3 regions of the Gorillibacterium sp. sgz306347 genome follow, and region 1 is predicted to be linked to each of the others. Evidence: predicted binding sites of a transcription regulator. Region 1 holds the regulator's gene; each other region holds the start of a gene.
The links. Region 1 encodes LexA, which represses DNA repair genes until DNA is damaged. Its sites were predicted from a motif close to CGAACATATGTTCG; they were not measured.

Region 1 (5,703 bases):
GTGACGGTTCCCAAAGGAGCAAGCCCGTCCTTCTTGCGTTTCTTGTTGATGTCTTTCTGGTTCTTCTCAACCATGCGCTCCCATTTACGGGACATTGTTTTCTTCATCCTCTACGAATTTGATGGATTCCAGCTGATATTTCAAGGACCGCTTGAACGCTTCAATGTATACTTTGCGGAGCTCGTTGCGTTCCTCCAGCTCCTCGTCGGTCAGACCGGTCGACTTGGCCTTGCGGGCAAGCTCGTTGATCCGGGCAACCGTTTCATCCATGTTCATGTTTCAGCCTCCCGTGTTGCGTTATCCCTTCTACTTTGCCATTCGCCCGAAAGGTTGTCAAGGCAATCCGGCCGAATGAATGGGACGCAAATGCAAAGAAGCACACGGCTTTCGGGCCATCCGGCGGATGACGGCAAAACCGGTGCTCCTGTATGTGAATAGCCTGTTGAAATGGACTTAATTGGACGGGGGCAAGGCAAGAATTTGACCCACTTGAAGCTGCGGGCTTTCCAGATCATTGCAGCTCATCAATTGATCGATATAGCGAGACATTCCCACGCCGTTGCGGTGTTCTCTCGCAATGCTCCACAGCGTATCCCCGGGTCCGACATCGATCAGCTTTACGGATGCTTTCTCTTCCAGGTTTATCGCAACAGAGGAGTCCGAACCTGTGTTCGTCCCCTTGGCAGAATCTACTCCTACCGCATAAGCTTTAAGCAAAAAGCCGGAGAAAAAGGTCACCGCTACGAGCATAGCGAAAACTACAGCCATCAGTTTATACTTGGGTCCAGCGGTCAAGCGGCGGGAAAAATCCGGCTTGGCAGCCGGCATATTCATCTTTTGTTTACCGGTATTTTCATTATGTAAACTACTCGTCCGATTATTGCCCCAATAAACGATGACCGAATTCATATCAAGCCCTCCCAAACATTTGTTCTGCTTTTACTATAAAGCGAACATACGTTCATGTCAACAGAAAAAGCGAACAAATGTTTGTTCTTGTGCGAACGGACTCGAACTTATGTTTGTACGAACTCCGGTTCTATGTTATAATTTGCTTACATTTCCTATGATGGAGTGATTCAATTGACGAAATTATCCGGCCGCCAGCAGGCCATTCTTGAATTTATCCGCAACGAAGTCCGGGTAAAGGGATATCCGCCTTCCGTCCGGGAGATTGGGGAAGCCGTCGGTCTCGCTTCCAGCTCCACGGTACACGGTCACCTGGACCGCCTGGAAAAGAAAGGCCTGATTCGCCGCGACCCGACCAAACCCCGGGCCATCGAGCTGCTTGGCGGCGGAGAAGAGACCGAAACGGTGTTCTCCTTTGCCGTATCCCGCGTTCCGCTGATCGGCAAAGTGACGGCCGGCATGCCCATTACTGCAACCGAGAATATCGAAGACTATTTCCCTCTCCCCTCTCATTATGTCGGGGACCATACCGTCTTTATGCTGACGGTCGAAGGCGACAGCATGATCAACGCCGGCATCCACAGCGGCGACTATGTGATCGTTCGCCAGCAGCAAACCGCCAACAACGGCGACATTGTCGTTGCCATGACGGAAGACGATGAAGCAACGGTTAAAACCTTCTATAAGGAACGGGACCACATCCGGCTGCAGCCGCAGAACGATACGATGGCCCCCATTATTCTTCCCAACGTATCCATTCTCGGCAAGGTTGTCGGCGTATTCCGGGATATTCATTAATCCATTCCGGGTACGGCATAGCAAAACCCTCGCGTCCATCCGGCGCGAGGGTTTTGCTTTGTTCCTTTGGTTTTCAACCGTCTCTGTCAGCGCGCTTCCCTCAGGTCCTTGACCCGGACATTGGCGCTGAACAGCGAGCCTTCGCTGCTGACCTTGAAGGAGGGGTATCGCTCCTCCGCCTCCAGCCGCATCGTTTCGTCAAACTGCCCTTGCTGCTGCCGGTCCACGTAGAAGAGAAAAGGATCGTCCTGCACCTTGATGTCGGTGCTATTCGGAGCATCCAGCAGCTGGAGCACGAGCACGCCATTGCAGCCGCAATCTTCGGTGTCGTAATACAGCTTGAAGCAGCCTTTTCCGCCGCCCAGATGCTCCCTTAACCGGTTCTCCGTCAGCTCGTTCAGCGTGATCTTCATGCTTTGCTCCTCCTCCCGTTCCCGATCCTACAGGAAAAGCTTTACTTCCCCGTTTTCTTCCTTCACCACATAGGTCTGCACTTGCCCCTGATCGGGCGCTTGAACAAGACCTGTGGCCAAATCGATTTTCCAATCGTAAAGCGGATCATAAATGTACCGGCCGGAAACAATGGCTTCCGTCAAGGTGCCGCCTTTCGGATGCGGACTGGCATTGTCGATGGCGAACAGCTCCTTGTCGGAGGTGCGGAAAACCGCCAAAACCCGGTCCTCCACCTGCACCGTTCTCCCGATCCGGGACGGAAACGCCTCGCTTTTGCCGATGAAAATGCCGTTTGCCTGCTGCGTCATGAGCCTGAAGCACTCCCTTCTATGATTACCCGGCCTGCCGGACCGGAATCCTCAAAGCTGCGGTTGAACCACTTCAAAATATGCCGACCGGGCTTTATCGTCGGCCAGTACCTTTTTCCACGGGTCCTCTACTTTCTGCAGCGCGAACTCAATGCGCGCTTTCAGGGCTGCGCGGTTGTCGGTGTCTTCCACGACCGCCTGCTTGATCGCGTCCAGACCGATCCGTTCCACCCATTCCGAGGTCCGCTCCAGATACTTGCCGGTCTCCCGGTAATGCTGCATGACGGCTGCCACTACGTCCACCAGTTCACCGTCCGTCTTCACCTTGCACAAGGAATCGGCCAATCGGGGCTTGATGCCCCCGTTGCCGCCGACAAAGATTTCCCAGCCGCCGTCGTTGCCGACGATTCCGATGTCTTTGGTGCACGATTCCGCACAGTTCCGCGGGCAGGCGTTAACCGCCATTTTGAACTTCGCCGGGAAGTCCAGCCGTTCAAACTTGCGTTCCAGCAGCTCGCCCATGGCCATGGAGTCCACCGTACCGAACCGGCACAAAGGCGCGCCGACGCATGTTTTCACCGTGCGCAGCGATTTGGCATAGGCATAGCCGGAAGGCATATCCAGCTCCTCCCACACCTTCGGCAGATCCTCCTTGCGGACGCCGACCAGGTCGAGGCGCTGTCCTCCTGTTACCTTAACCACTTTGATGTTGTATTTCAAGGATACGTCGGCAATTTTCTTCAAATCCTCCGGCGTTGTAACCCCGCCGTACATCCGGGGAACGACGGTATACGTGCCGTCCTTCTGAATGTTGGCGTTCAGGCGTTCGTTGACGAAACGGGATTCCTTTTCGTCCACATACGTGTCGGGATAGAGCATGGTCAGATAATAGTTCAGCGCCGGACGGCATTTGGAGCAGCCCTCTTCGTTTTTCCAGCCGAGGCCGCGCATGGCTTCGCGGATCGTCCTGAAGCCTTGGCCGCGAATCCCTTCAACCACTTCGTCCCGGTTCAGGGTCGTGCAGTCGCAGATGCCCTGCTTTGCGGCAGCGCTGAAGCCGTCGCCGAGAACATACTGCAAAATCTGTTCGACTACCGGCTTGCAGCCTCCGCAGGAGCGCGTCGCGCCGGTGCAGGCCTTGATTTCGTCTACGGTGGTGAGGCCCTGGTTTTGGATGACATCGACGATCGTTTTCTTCGTTACCCCGTTGCAGCCGCAGACGATTTCATCGTCCGCCATGGCTTCGACCGAAGCGCCTTTTCCTTCATGCTTGCAGCCGCTTCCCATCAGTTGGCCGTAAATCTCGTCCGTCATCTCGACGCCCTGGCGCACGTATTTTTGCAGGACGGCGGAATCCGTCACATCGCCGAAAAGAACGGTACCGACAATTTTGTTATCGCGAAGCAATATTTTCTTGTAGGTCCGTTTCCACTGGTCCTTCGCCGCGATGACCGTATGCTCGGGAGCGGTCAAAAACTCGCCTGCGGAGAACACATCCACGCCCGAAATCTTTAGCTTCGTTGACACAATCGAGCCTTGGTAGCCTTCGGTTTCCGCGCCGGCCAAATGTTTGGCCAATACGGTACCCTGCTCGAACAAAGGAGCGACCAGTCCGTAACAAACGCCGCGGTGCTCGACGCATTCTCCGACGGCATAGACGTCCTCCAGCGAGGTCCGCATAAGATCGTCGACCAGAATGCCGCGCTTGGCTTCAATCCCGCTTTGCACGGCCACCTGAACGTTGGGCTTGATCCCGACCGCCATCACGACCAGCTCGGCCGGAAGCTCCCCGCCGTCGGCAAACCGAAGGCCTTGTACCCGTTGGTCGCCGTAAAGCTCTGCGGTTTGCTTGCCCATCGCAAATTTGATGCCCTGCCGTTCCAGCTCTTCCTTCAACATGGCGGAGGCTTCCGGGTCGAGCTGGCGCTCCATCAGATCTTCCATCAAGTGGACGACGGTGACGTCCATTCCCAGGTTGACCAAGCCTTTGGCGGCTTCCAGGCCGAGCAGCCCGCCGCCGATAACGGCGGCCGTCTTATAGGTTTTGGCCGCTTCCAGCATGGCCGTGCAATCCGCAATGCTGCGGAAGCCGATAACGCCGTCCAGATCATGACCGGGGACCGGAAGAATAAACGATTGCGAGCCGGTTGCGAGAAGGGCCAGATCGTAAGGAATGGACAGCCCTCCGTCGGTGCGGACAGTCTTGGTTTCCGCGTCGATCCGCTCCACTCGCTGTCCGGTGTGGAGCGTAATGCCGTTTTCTTTATACCAGTCCCACTGGTTTAATACGATATCGTCCAAATTTTTGCTGCCTTCCAAAACATAAGAAAGCATGATACGGTTATAATTCGGGTGAGGTTCGTCACCAATTACGGTGATTTCATATTCCGTCGTCAATTTTAAAACCTGTTCAATGGTCTGGATCCCTGCCATCCCGTTTCCGATGACGACCAGCTTTCTTTTATCGGATGTCATATGCAGTGCTCCTTAAAGGTGAATTTGACTGTCTTGGCATTATACCTTTTTTCGGTTTTTAACTGTGTGATTCCAATCACAAGCGATAAGATCTTTTCGGCTCTTCGTGGACAACTCACAAGGAATGCGTTAATAATGAAAGAAGATTCCTTACATAAAAATGACGTGCAAACGATAAGAAGCTTTGGAATTTTTGCAGCGGAGGTAGCTTCATGATTATTCATAAAGGCGATACCCTGTTTCGTCAGGGGGAAACCGGCCCCCTGTACCACCTGAAAAGCGGAATGCTGAAAATTGTCCGCGTGCATGAAGACGGCTCGCAGTTTCTGGTTAACGTCATTGTGCCGAACGAAATTATCCCCCACCACTCGCTGATCAGCCCGAATCCTTATTACGGCACAGCCGTTGCGCTGATGACATGCGAAATCGAAGTCCTTCCGCGATCGGAGTGGTACCGGGAGCTGGAGCAAAATCCGGAGCGCTACCGGACTATCGCCATGCAGCTTCAGGAAAAGCTGCGAATGATGCAGCAGCGCATCGACCAGCTGACGGAGGTCTCGCCGGCCGCGCGGCTGGAGCAGCTTCAAGCCTGGTTCGAGACCTACATCCGTCCGGCTACGCTCACGGACATATTGACGCAGAGCGAAATCGGTCAAATCATCGGGCTTCGCCGCGAAACGATCAATCGGCTCCTCAGAAGCGCAACGAATTCGCCCGCCAGGAGCGGAAAAACACGGTCATAACAGACAGAGCGCCCGCT
Region 2 (5,703 bases), on a different contig from region 1:
CGACGGTTCTACCGCTACCGCAGCTCGTCTTCCGGAGTTTCAATGGTTACTCCTTCCGCGTGCTTACGGCTCAGAAGCTTTCGTTTTTTCCGGTTTTCCTTGGATTCAAACACGATATCCATGTCGTAGTCGGCGGGATAAAGATGCTTCCGGTCGATATAGGGCTTCAGCCGTTTGCGGTTGACCCGGACTTTCTCTTTCTGGATCAACAGAATCAGGTTGCCCCGCTCGTCTTCTTCCCGGTACACCACCCCCGGTTTTTTGAGATACGGTACGAAGACCAGGTCGCCGGTTTTGAAGCGCTGTCCGGCAGGCGGGCCGCCTTCCGGGCTTTCCGCCTCCCCGTTCCCGGGTTGGCCCCCGGAGTTCGGCTGTCCGTCGCCGCCGGCGGAGGAATTGCCTCCCGGCTTGGGATGCTCGCGCTTCGCGCGTTGGCGGGAAGGCGAAGCGGGCTGGCCTCCGTTTCCTTCCGGTGCAGCGAGGCCGGCGGAAGCCGCATGCTCAATCGGCTTGCCGGTTTCCGGATGCCCGCCTTCTTCGGAGGGCTCCTCCTCCATCCGCTCAAACGGAGAGGCCGCTCCGCTTGTGACTTCCCGGGCCCGGTCTACAATGCGCGGGTCGATGCCGAGCCGGAGCGCGATCAGGAACGCGTAGCTGCTGCCCGCTTCGCCGACCGTGAGCCGGTATAGCGGCTGGAGCGTTTCCGGGTCGAACTCCATCCGGGCGTTTTCGAAACCGGGTGTGCGGTCGGCAAACCGCTTGATCTCGTTGTAATGGGTCGTCGCGATGACGGAAGCCCCCTTCCGGTAGAGCTCCTCCAGTACGGCGATGGACAGGCCGATGCCTTCTCCTGGATCGGTGCCGCTGGCCAGCTCGTCAAGCAGGACCAGGGTGCGCGAATCGGCTTTTTGCAGCATGCGGATTACCGTCCGGATGTGGGAAGAGAACGTGCTGAGCGACTGATCCATGCTCTGGTTGTCGCCAATGTCGACCTCGATGTTCGTGTAAACCGGGACGGTGCTTTTCTCGGCAGCCGGGATGGGAATCCCAGAAAGCGCCATAAGGATCAGGAGGCCGACCGTTTTGAGCGCGACTGTTTTGCCCCCGGTATTCGGGCCGGTAATGACAAGCGCTCGGTAACGGTTGCCGAATTCCAGCTGGAGCGGGACCTTTGCGCCCTGCAGCAGCGGGTGCGTCGCGTTGACGAGACGGACCTGCGCTTCTTCATTGATGCCGACGGCGCGGCCGCCGACGCTTGCGGCGTATTTGCCCTTGGCGAAAATAAAGTCGTAGTTGCCGATCGTCTCCACGTTCAGCTTCAGCTCGGCTTGATGCTCCTCGGCCAAGCCAGTCAGCTCGGTGAGAATTTTTTGCTCCTCGACTGCCTCTTCCGCCTGAAGAACGGAAAGCTCCTCCTGCAGCGGAATCAGCTCCGACGGCTCCACGTAAACGGTCTGGCCGCTCGCGGATTCATCCAGCACGGAGCCGGCGATCCGTTTGCGGAATTCCTTTTTGACCGGAAGGACGTAATGCCCGCCGCGTTTCATCACAAGCGCTTCCTGCAAAATATCGCGGTGCTTGCCGAGCAGGCCGTCCAGCCGCTTCTTGATCCGCTCGTCCGCGATCCGGATTTTTTTGCGAATTTTGCCAAGCTCCGGACTGGCGGAATCCAGAATCGTGCCTCGGTCAATGCACCAGTCAATCGCTTCTCCCAGGGCGCGCAGGTCATGCATGGAGTAAGCGTAGACGGACAAGGAGGGAGCGAGCTCGGTTTTCCGGGTAATAAAATCGGTCCATTGGGTGCAGCTCCGGATAAAAAGGGCGATCGCACCCAGGTCGGCTGCCGTAAGCAAGTACCCCTTGCCCAGCAGGGCGAGGGGGCTTTCCATCCCGGTCAGCGTGGGAAGCGGAAGGCCGGAGCTGGTCTCCCATACTTTGCGGGCTTCATCTGCTTCCTGCAGGCGGGCCCGGATGGCGGGCGCGTAATCGGCAGGCTGAAGGTCTTCGGCCTGCCGGCGGCCGGCGAACGTAACGGCAAATTCCGCGATGGACGCCTTGATGCGGTCATAGCCAAGGGTGGTAAACGTTTCGGGATTCATGGGGTACCTCCTGGTTTGGTCAAAATAAAAAGGGCAAAGAGCGAACGTAAGCTACGTCACTCTTTGCCCTTAAATCGGGAGTGCTTCCGGCCGGAGAGAAGGCGGACGGTCCGTCCTCGGAGACGGACCGGGCGAGCCTTCGTGTGCGTCCTGCCGCGGCCCCCGTCTTTTGTCGAAGATCGGAAGGCGAGCGGAGAACGCAAAAAAACCGTGCGGCAGCACGGCTTCATCTCCTCGGAAGGTTCCCGGGCGGGGTGATTTCAGCTGTTCTTAACCGTGTTGGCTGACCCGAATCAGACGCACCAAACCAAGCCGCCTGTAGGCGCGGCTTCGATCAAGAGCATGCGAGGGTCAATCCGTTATGAAATTCACAGGTTAAGAACATACACCGACATCAAAATTTCCCCTTTGGGTTTGATGGTTTCATCATACGAAAAGCAAAAGATGAAAGTCAAGGGACAAAACGATTATAATGAAGGGACAGTTCGCCGCAGGAAAGGCGGCAGCAAAAGAGGGAGGGACGGGAAAGCGCATGATGAGCGAAGAAAAGTTGGACCGGTTCCGGCTGGACGGCACGAAGGTTCGTGTCATCCGGGACGCGGATCCGGCCAACGATGTGAAAGGCTATGTGATGGCTTGGGACGACAGCCATGTAGTCATCAAAAAGCTGAACCGCAAAATTCTGAAGCTGGGGCGGGAATATCGCATCCAGCCTTGGGACCTGCCAAGGGATGCGGAGGAATCCAATTCAAATTAACCGGCAGCCGTGCCGCTTATTCGCTGGGCTCCGCTTTCGTGTCGACATACCGGCCGGCCAGGAGGCTGATCTCGGTGGAAACCTCGCTGCGGGCCATGGAAAACACCTCGTGGTACCCGCGGCAGACGTACTTGCAGGTGACGCCTTCGGCGTTCTTGTCTTCGGAATAGATGCGGATGCCGGCCAGGCCTAGGCGCTGGCGGATGCGTCCGAAGTCTTCGCGCACGGCGTCCATCGTCCGCTGGATGACGACGACCGGAGGCAGACTGATCCGCAAGGAAGATTGGCGGATCGTGTCCAGATCCCGCTGCAGCATGGCAAGCAGGATGGGCAGCAGCATATATTGCTTCACGAGCACGCGCTCGGAATTGGCGGTAACGGGGGGACGGGTCAGGTCGATCGCGTTCATTGCCATGGATGCGAACCTCCGTTCGTATGTTTGTTTCCATTGTATTACAGATGAAAGCAGAACGCAAGCGATTTGCAAAAAAGAGTTTGACATCGGTTTGGCGGGCGTGTTATATTACTTTTTGTCCGCAAGAGATGTCATCGGGTAACAGCGGGGCAGCAAGCGGTGCATGCGGTCGTGGCGGAATTGGCAGACGCGCTAGATTCAGGTTCTAGTGGTGTAACAGCCGTGGAGGTTCAAGTCCTCTCGACCGCACCAACTACATAACATCGAGGGCACCCCATACGGGGTGTTTTCTTGTTTATTGACCGTTTTGAGAAAAGGAGAATGGATGTATGAACCGCTATAAGACATTGATCGGAGAGCTCATCGCAAACGCCGTGGAAGGCCTGGATGCCCAAGCGGTCGTCGAGCTGCTGGAATATCCGCCCAATCCGGAGATGGGGGACCTGTCCCTGCCCTGCTTCAAGCTGAGCAAGGCACTGCGCAAATCGCCGCAGGCCATCGCCGACGGACTCAAGGAACAGCTGCGGCATGAAGCCATCGAGAAGGCGGATTCGGTGTCCGGCTACCTGAACATTTACCTGGACAAAAAGCGTTTTGTCTCGGAGCAGGTGGAGGAGATTTTGCGGCTGGGCGCCCGTTACGGCTCCAGCACGCAGGGAGAAGGCAAAAACATCGTCATCGACTACTCTTCTCCGAACATCGCCAAGCCGTTTCATATCGGCCATCTCCGCTCGACGGTTATCGGCAACGCGATCAAACAGATTTTCACCTTTCTCGGCTATAACGTCATCGGCGTCAACCACCTCGGGGACTGGGGCACGCAGTTCGGCAAACTGATCGTCGCCTACCAAAGATGGGGCGATGCCGCGCGGGTGGAGGAGCAGGGGATCGATGAGCTTTTGCGCTTGTACGTGAAATTCCACGACGAAGCGGAGATAGAGCCGGCGATGGAAGAGGAAGCGCGCTCCTGGTTTGTCCGCATCGAGCAGGGGGACGAGGAAGCGATCCGGCTTTGGAAGTGGTTCGTTGAAATCAGCCTGGCCGAGTTCAAGAAAATATACGATCTCCTCGGCGTCAGCTTCGAGTCGTTCGCCGGCGAGAGCTTTTACAACGACAAAATGGCTCCGGTAATCGCCGAGCTGAAGGATAAGAACCTGCTGGAAGAGGACGACGGCGCGATGCTGGTCCGTCTGGACGATTACAACATGTCGCCCGCCCTCATGCTGAAAAAAGACGGCAGCTCCCTGTACCATACGCGCGACGTAGCGGCGGCGCTTTACCGGAAGAAAACCTACGATTTCGTCAAAGCCGTGTATGTGACGGACTATGCGCAGAACCTGCATTTTCAACAGCTGTTCAAAATCGTCGAGCTGATGGGCTACGAGTGGGCGGCGGACATGGTGCACGTCCCGTTTGGCCGCGTAAGCCTTGAGGGCATGAGCCTGTCTACCCGCAAAGGCAACGTCGTCAAGCTGGAGGACCTGCTTCTGCAGGCGATCGACAAAACGCGTGAGATCATCGAAGCAAAGAATCCGAACATGGAGAACAAGGAAGAGGTGGCCCGCCAGGTTGGCGTCGGCGCGATCATTTTCAGCGACCTTTATGCCAACCGGATCAAGGACATCGTGTTCTCCTGGGAAGAAGCGCTGAATTTCGAGGGCGAATCGGGCCCGTACGTCCAGTACACCCATGCCCGTGCCTGCAGCGTGCTGCGCAAAGCCGCGGCGGCCGATGCCGGTACTTCCGCGCCTACGGCCCAGATCGACCCTGCGCTTTTGCAAAACCCGGAGGCCCTCGGCGTACTGGCCGAGCTGGCGCGTTTCGGCGAGCGGATTGAGCAGGCCATGAACAAGCTGGAGCCGTCCATCATCAGCCGTTACCTGGTTGACGTGGCGCAGGCGTTCAACCGCTTTTACCACGAGTGTCCGATTCTGGTCGACGACACGGCGCTCCGTGCCGCGCGTCTTGCGCTCGTGGAATGCGTCCGCATCACGATCGCCAACGGACTGAAGCTGATCGGACTCCAGGCGCCGGAGAAGATCTGACCCGCGCCAAAGTCGGCATAAGGAAAGCCTCGTATGAACGGATTTTGCAAATCCGGTCATGCGGGGCTTTTTGGTTGTTTGCGCGCACATGCCGGTTGAGGGCTGCCGGGCGGGAGTGCTTGCGGCCAAACCGGGGGAGCCTTCCTTGGACGAGGGAGCGTGCGGACCGCCGGGGGAGCCGCCCTTGGACGGGGGAGCGTGCGTCCGCCGGGGAGCCTTCCTTGGACGAGGGAGCGTGCGTCCGCCGGGGGAGCCGTCCTTGGACGAGGGAGAAAGTGCGTCCGCCGGGGGGGCCGCCCTTGGACGGGGGAGAAAGTGCGTCCGCCGGGGGAGCCGCCCTTGGACGGGGGAGCGTGCGTCCGCCGGGGAGCCTTCCTTGGACGAGGG
Region 3 (5,703 bases), on a different contig from region 1:
TCTTTCAGCAGCCTGTATTTGATCAGTACGTCTTCATGAACGGAAAACGCGTACTCCCCGTCCAGGTAAATGTTATAACGGGAGCGGTTTTTCTTCTGCCGTTCCACGGAAGTGATCATCTTTGCACGGTTGGTATTGTCCGTCTCCACGGGCGTCGCTCCTTTGTCCAGAGGCCGGCGCTGCGCGCTGCGGCCAAACATAAAAACGCCGCACCTTGCGAGGTGCGGCGGGAGGTATTATTCCAATGCCAGAATCGGATCTTCGTCTTCGTCATCTTCCTGTTCGGTTACGACAGTCACCAGGTTGCTGTTCGCCCGGATCCTCTTCTCGATGGTATCCGCCACTTTCGGATTATCCTTCAGGAACTGCTTGGCGTTCTCGCGTCCCTGGCCAAGCCGGTCGCCGTCAAAGGAATACCATGCGCCGCTCTTGTCGACGATGTCCATCTCGGTGCCGATGTCGACCAGGCTGCCTTCCTTCGAAATGCCTTCCCCGTACATCATGTCCACTTCCGCCTGCTTGAACGGAGGGGCCACCTTGTTCTTGACGACTTTGATCCGGGTCCGGTTGCCGATCATGTCGTTGCCCTGCTTCAGCGTCTCAATCCGGCGCACATCCAGCCGGATGGTCGAGTAAAACTTCAGCGCCCGGCCGCCCGGCGTGACTTCCGGGTTCCCGAACATGACGCCGACTTTCTCGCGGAGCTGGTTGATAAAGATCGCGATGACCTTGGATTTGTTGATCGCGCCGGAAAGCTTCCGAAGCGCCTGCGACATCAGCCGGGCCTGCAAGCCGACGTGGGAATCGCCCATCTCGCCTTCAATTTCCGCTTTGGGCACAAGAGCCGCCACGGAGTCCACGACGATGATGTCCACCGCGCCGCTGCGCACCAGAGCCTCGGCGATCTCAAGAGCCTGCTCGCCGGTATCGGGCTGGGACAGCAGCAGCTCGTCAATGTTGATGCCGAGCTTGCTGGCGTAAAGCGGATCGAGCGCGTGCTCCGCGTCGATGAAGGCGGCTTGTCCGCCGGCCTTCTGGACTTCCGCGATCGCATGCAGGGCGATCGTGGTTTTACCGGACGATTCCGGTCCGTAAATTTCAATGATTCTTCCTCTGGGGAAGCCGCCCACTCCGAGGGCTATATCAAGTGCAAGAGAACCGCTCGGGACAGTTTCCACCTGCATGTGGGTGGATTCTCCAAGCTTCATGATCGAACCCTTGCCGAATTGCTTCTCAATGTTGCGCAATGCCATTTCCAATGCTGCGCGCCGATCTGACAAACGACTCACATCCTTCTCGCGTTTATATATCTATTTTACTCTTTTTTGATGCATTTGCCAAGCATTTTTCGAACATACATTCGTATTTTTTTCTTCTGCGGCCGAACGGTCATTCCTTCATCCGCTCCCGGAAGCTTGCGCCGCATCCGGCCCTTAATGTGCATTCCCCCGCCTTTCGGAACAGTCCGCTTTCTCCCTCGCGGCATTAAAAAACCGCAGCGAACCGGTTCGCTGCGGTGCTTCCGCCGTTAACTTGTCTTTAGTATAAAGCCCGGTGGCGGAATGCGCAAGCCGGACGGCGCACAGAGCCGGCTTCCGCGAGGCGGACGGAAATCCGGGAGCCTGAGCCCGTATCTCCCTCTCCAAGCCTATACGCCTGTATGGGCTTCGGAATAAACTTTAGGGCGTTCCCGACGGCTCTGGAGCATCCTCCGTCTTCAATGAGGCCCAGAGATGGTAGAGCGCGGTTTTGGCCGCCTTCAGCTTCACGGTCTCCCGGTTCCCGTTGAAGCGGGATTCGTAAACGGCCGTCGGCCGCCCGCCGCGCGCGATTCCGAAGTACACCAATCCGGCCGGCTTGCCCTCGGAAGGCCCCGGTCCGGCCACGCCGGTAACGGACACGGCATAATCCGTTCCGGTGGCCTTCCGCAGGCCATCCGCCATGGCTTCGGCCGTTTCCGGGCTTACGGCGCCCGGCGCGCCGTCTCCTTCCAGCAGCGAGCCGGGGACGCCGAGCAGCGAACGCTTCAATTCGTTCGAGTAGGAAACAACGCCGCCCCGAAACGCTTCGGAGCTGCCGGGGATGGTGGTGATCAGGTCGGAGACAAGCCCGCCCGTGCAGCTTTCCGCCGCCGACAAAGTCAGGCCCTTTTCCTTGAGCAGCCGATAAACCGCTGTTTCAATCGACACGTCCTCCTCCGCATACAGATGCCGGCCCACCCGGCTCCGGATTTCGGCTTCGGTCTCTGCCATCTTGCCGAGCGCTTCTTCCCGCGTGCCGGCGCGCGTGGTGAGCCGGATCGTGACTTCCCCCTCCTTGGCGTAGGGCGCGATCGTGGGGTCTGTCTGGGCCTGAATCAAATCAAGCAGCGCATGCTCCAGGTTCGATTCCCCGATCCCGGCGAATTTCAGCATTTTCGAAAAAAGCGGCGTTTCGCCGTTCATTCCACCGCGCAGCCAGGGAATGGCGTAATCGAGAAACATCGGCTTCATTTCCCGCGGCGGTCCAGGCAGCAGAATATAACGTTTGCCGCCCCGCTCGATAGCGGCGCCCACCGCCAGCCCCGTGTCGTTGGGCAGCGGTTCGCTTCCTTCCGGCAGCAGAGCCTGGCGGGCGTTGCTCTCCACCATAACCGTTTTCCGGTCGCGGAAGAACTTCTTCATCTTCTCCAAAGAAGGTTCGTCGCTGATCAGCCCCACGCCAAGCATATCCGCCAGCACGTCCTTGGTCAGGTCGTCCTGCGTGGGACCCAAACCGCCGGTGCAGATCACAAGGTCGGCGCGTGCCGCGGCCAGTTCCAGCGCCTGGCGCAAACGAACGGGATTGTCCCCGACAACGGTCTGAAAATAAACATCGACCCCGATAGCCGCGCAGTGCTGGGCCAGAAACTGAGCGTTGGTGTTTACGATCTGGCCCAAAAGAAGCTCGGTGCCTACGGCGATTAGTTCGGCTTTCATGAGGTACCCCTTTCTTTCTCTCAGGATGTCCGGCGGCAAAAAAAGAACCGCGCTGTTCCCCGCCGCCGGCATGCCGGTAAGCGGCCATCCGATCAAACGGAAACGAACAACGCGGAGCGCACCGTCAAACCGGCCGGCTGCCTGCTAGGCATCCGACAGATTAAGCAGTTCCTTGTTCTTTAAGAAATAATCGACCCCGGAATAAATGGTGACGACCGTGGCGATCCAGAGGGCAATCTGATCAAAGGGAATGCCGATAAAATGAAAAGGGAAGTTGTTGAGCAATAGCGCGATAATCGCCGTAATCTGGGACGCCGTCTTCCACTTGCCCCACTTGCTGGCCGCCATGGCGTGCCCCTGCAGCGCCGCAATTTGCCGAAGCATCGTGACGGCCCATTCGCGGCTGATGATGATGATGGTGATCCAGGCCGGGCATTTGCCCATTTCAACAAGCGAGATCAGTACGGCGGTGACCAGCAGCTTGTCCGCGAGCGGGTCGAGCAGCTTGCCCAGGTTGGTCACGAGCTTGTTCTTGCGGGCAATATAGCCGTCCAGGCTGTCCGTACTCGCGGCGATGATAAAAATCACCGTCCCGATGATCTGGTTGTATGTAATCTCAAAGCCTCCGAAATGGATCACGGGAAACTTCATTTGGACCAGAAGAAAGAAGACGATGATCGGGACCAGGAAAATCCTGGCCACCGTAATCCGATTGGCCAGGTTCATGCGATTTCCTCCCCGGAAAGGTCAAATTCTAGCGAATGGGTGATCCGCACCTTGGCGATGCGTCCGATTTGCGTCTTGCAGCCCGAAACAAACACTTCTCCGTCAATTTCGGGTGCGTCGTGCTGGGACCTTCCAATATACACGTCGCCGCGCCCATCATAGCGCTCGATCAGCACATCCATCAGCCGCCCGACCTTGAGATCGTTTTTCTGCTTGGAGATTTCCCGCTGGATTTCCATCAGCTGGTTGGCCCGGGCTTCCTTTACGTCCTCGTCGATCTGGTCGGGAAGCCGGGAGGCCGGGGTGTCTTCTTCCTGGGAATACGTAAAGACGCCGAGCCGGTCAAACCGGATCTCCTTCACAAATTCGATCAGGCGGGCAAAATCCTCCTCCGACTCGCCCGGAAATCCCACGATGATCGAGGTCCGAAGGGAAACGTCGGGGATACGGGCCCGGATTTTCGCCACAAGCTCGCGCACGTCCCTTTGCCGGCCCGGTCTGCGCATCCGGCGAAGAATAGTGTCCTCGCTGTGCTGAAGCGGAAGGTCGATGTATTTACATATTTTGGGATTTGACGCAATCGTTTCGATCAGCTCATCCGTAAAAAAGCCCGGGTACGCGTAATGAAGCCGCACCCACTCGATGCCTGGCACTTCGCTGATCCGGTTCAAAAGCTCGGGCAGCTTGTGTTCTCCGTAAAGATCCGTTCCGTAATTGGTCGAGTCCTGTGCAATGACGCTGATTTCCCGTACGCCTTGCTCCGCCAGGCTCTGCGCTTCCGCAAGAATCGATTCGATGGAACGGCTCCGGAACGCTCCGCGCATAATCGGAATGCTGCAAAAGGTGCAGGCGTTGTCGCAGCCTTCGGCAATTTTGATATAGGCCGTGTGGGTGTCCGTCGTCAGACGGCGGGGCAGCCGTCTCTCGTAATCGAAAATCGCGCTTCCGACGAATACCGGCTTCTTGCCTACGAGGGCTTGATCGACGATATCCGCGATTTTATCGAAATCTCCGGTGCCTACAATTCCGTCGATTTCCGGCATTTCCTGCATCAATTGTTCTTTGTACCGCTGGGTCAGGCAGCCGGAGACGATTAAAGCCTTCAGCTTTCCGGTTTCCTTCAGCTCGGCGAGATCCAGAATCGTATTCACGGATTCTTCCTTCGCCGCATCGATGAATCCGCATGTATTAACGATGATTACGGTTGCTTCCTCGCGGTCGTCCGTGAGGCCGTAGCCGCGCTCGTGAACGAGTCCGGTCATGATCTCGGAGTCGACGAGATTCTTCTCGCAGCCGAGCGTAACCACCTTGATTTTCTCCGTCATAACCACTGCCTCCATTGCTGTCTGTTGCTGCTAACAAGTATAATATACCGCCATTTTAGTGTCAAAAGAACCCGGATGAGTCCCGGATCAGCCGCCCGCAAGAGCTTTGCCCCAAAAAGAAACCCCTCCGCCCAAAGGCAAAAGGGGTCTTTCCGCCGCATCCGGCCGGATGCTTAACGATAGTTGGTAAATTGAAGATCAAGCGGAAGCTCCGCCTGCTTCAACAATTGAATAATCTTCTGAAGATCGTCCCGGTTTTTGCCGGAAACGCGGATTTGATCGCCCTGAATCTGGCTCTGCACCTTCAGCTTGGAATCCTTGATCAAGGTGTTGATCTTCTTTGCGATGTCCTGTTCGATTCCCTGCTTGAGCTTGATCCGCTGCCGGACGGTGCTGCCGCCCGCCGGTTCCACCTTGCCGTATTCCAGATTCTTGATCGACAAGCCGCGTTTGGCCATTTTGCCGGTCAGGATGTCCATGACGTTTTGAAGCTTGAAATCGTCGTCGGAGACAACCACCAGCTCTTCCTTCTCCAGCGTAATGGAGCTTTTGCTCCCCTTGAAGTCGAAGCGCGTTTCAATTTCGCGCCGCGCCTGGTTCAGCGCGTTGTCCAGCTCCTGCATGTCGAACTTCGAAACAATATCAAACGAGTTATCGCTTGCCACTTCCGCTTCCTCCTATTCCCCGGCCGGGCT

Region 2: AC6I6H_RS07445 (YhjD family protein) is a predicted target of LexA. The motif match lies at 3,277-3,290, and genes of this name have one in related genera.
Region 3: recA (recombinase RecA) is a predicted target of LexA. The motif match lies at 1,350-1,363, and genes of this name have one in related genera.

What each region holds. Positions count from the first base shown of each region.
Region 1 covers NZ_JCAPET010000006.1:113,574-119,276, forward strand. The annotation lists gene AC6I6H_RS05545 (hypothetical protein) at 1-95, opposite strand, end outside; gene AC6I6H_RS05550 (DUF896 domain-containing protein) at 85-276, opposite strand; gene AC6I6H_RS05555 (LysM peptidoglycan-binding domain-containing protein) at 454-909, opposite strand; gene lexA (transcriptional repressor LexA) at 1,084-1,707, shown strand; gene AC6I6H_RS05565 (iron-sulfur cluster biosynthesis family protein) at 1,794-2,120, opposite strand; gene nirD (nitrite reductase small subunit NirD) at 2,148-2,468, opposite strand; gene nirB (nitrite reductase large subunit NirB) at 2,520-4,943, opposite strand; gene AC6I6H_RS05580 (Crp/Fnr family transcriptional regulator) at 5,156-5,686, shown strand.
Region 2 covers NZ_JCAPET010000010.1:1,125-6,827, reverse strand. The annotation lists gene AC6I6H_RS07455 (endonuclease MutS2) at 15-2,099, opposite strand; gene AC6I6H_RS07450 (hypothetical protein) at 2,635-2,856, shown strand; gene AC6I6H_RS07445 (YhjD family protein) at 2,873-3,271, opposite strand; tRNA gene AC6I6H_RS07440 (tRNA-Leu) at 3,437-3,523, shown strand; gene argS (arginine--tRNA ligase) at 3,601-5,316, shown strand.
Region 3 covers NZ_JCAPET010000022.1:12,273-17,975, reverse strand. The annotation lists gene AC6I6H_RS13040 (RecX family transcriptional regulator) at 1-149, opposite strand, end outside; gene recA (recombinase RecA) at 237-1,280, opposite strand; gene AC6I6H_RS13030 (competence/damage-inducible protein A) at 1,680-2,957, opposite strand; gene pgsA (CDP-diacylglycerol--glycerol-3-phosphate 3-phosphatidyltransferase) at 3,102-3,683, opposite strand; gene rimO (30S ribosomal protein S12 methylthiotransferase RimO) at 3,680-5,008, opposite strand; gene AC6I6H_RS13015 (YajQ family cyclic di-GMP-binding protein) at 5,182-5,673, opposite strand; gene AC6I6H_RS13010 (helix-turn-helix domain-containing protein) at 5,686-5,703, opposite strand, start outside.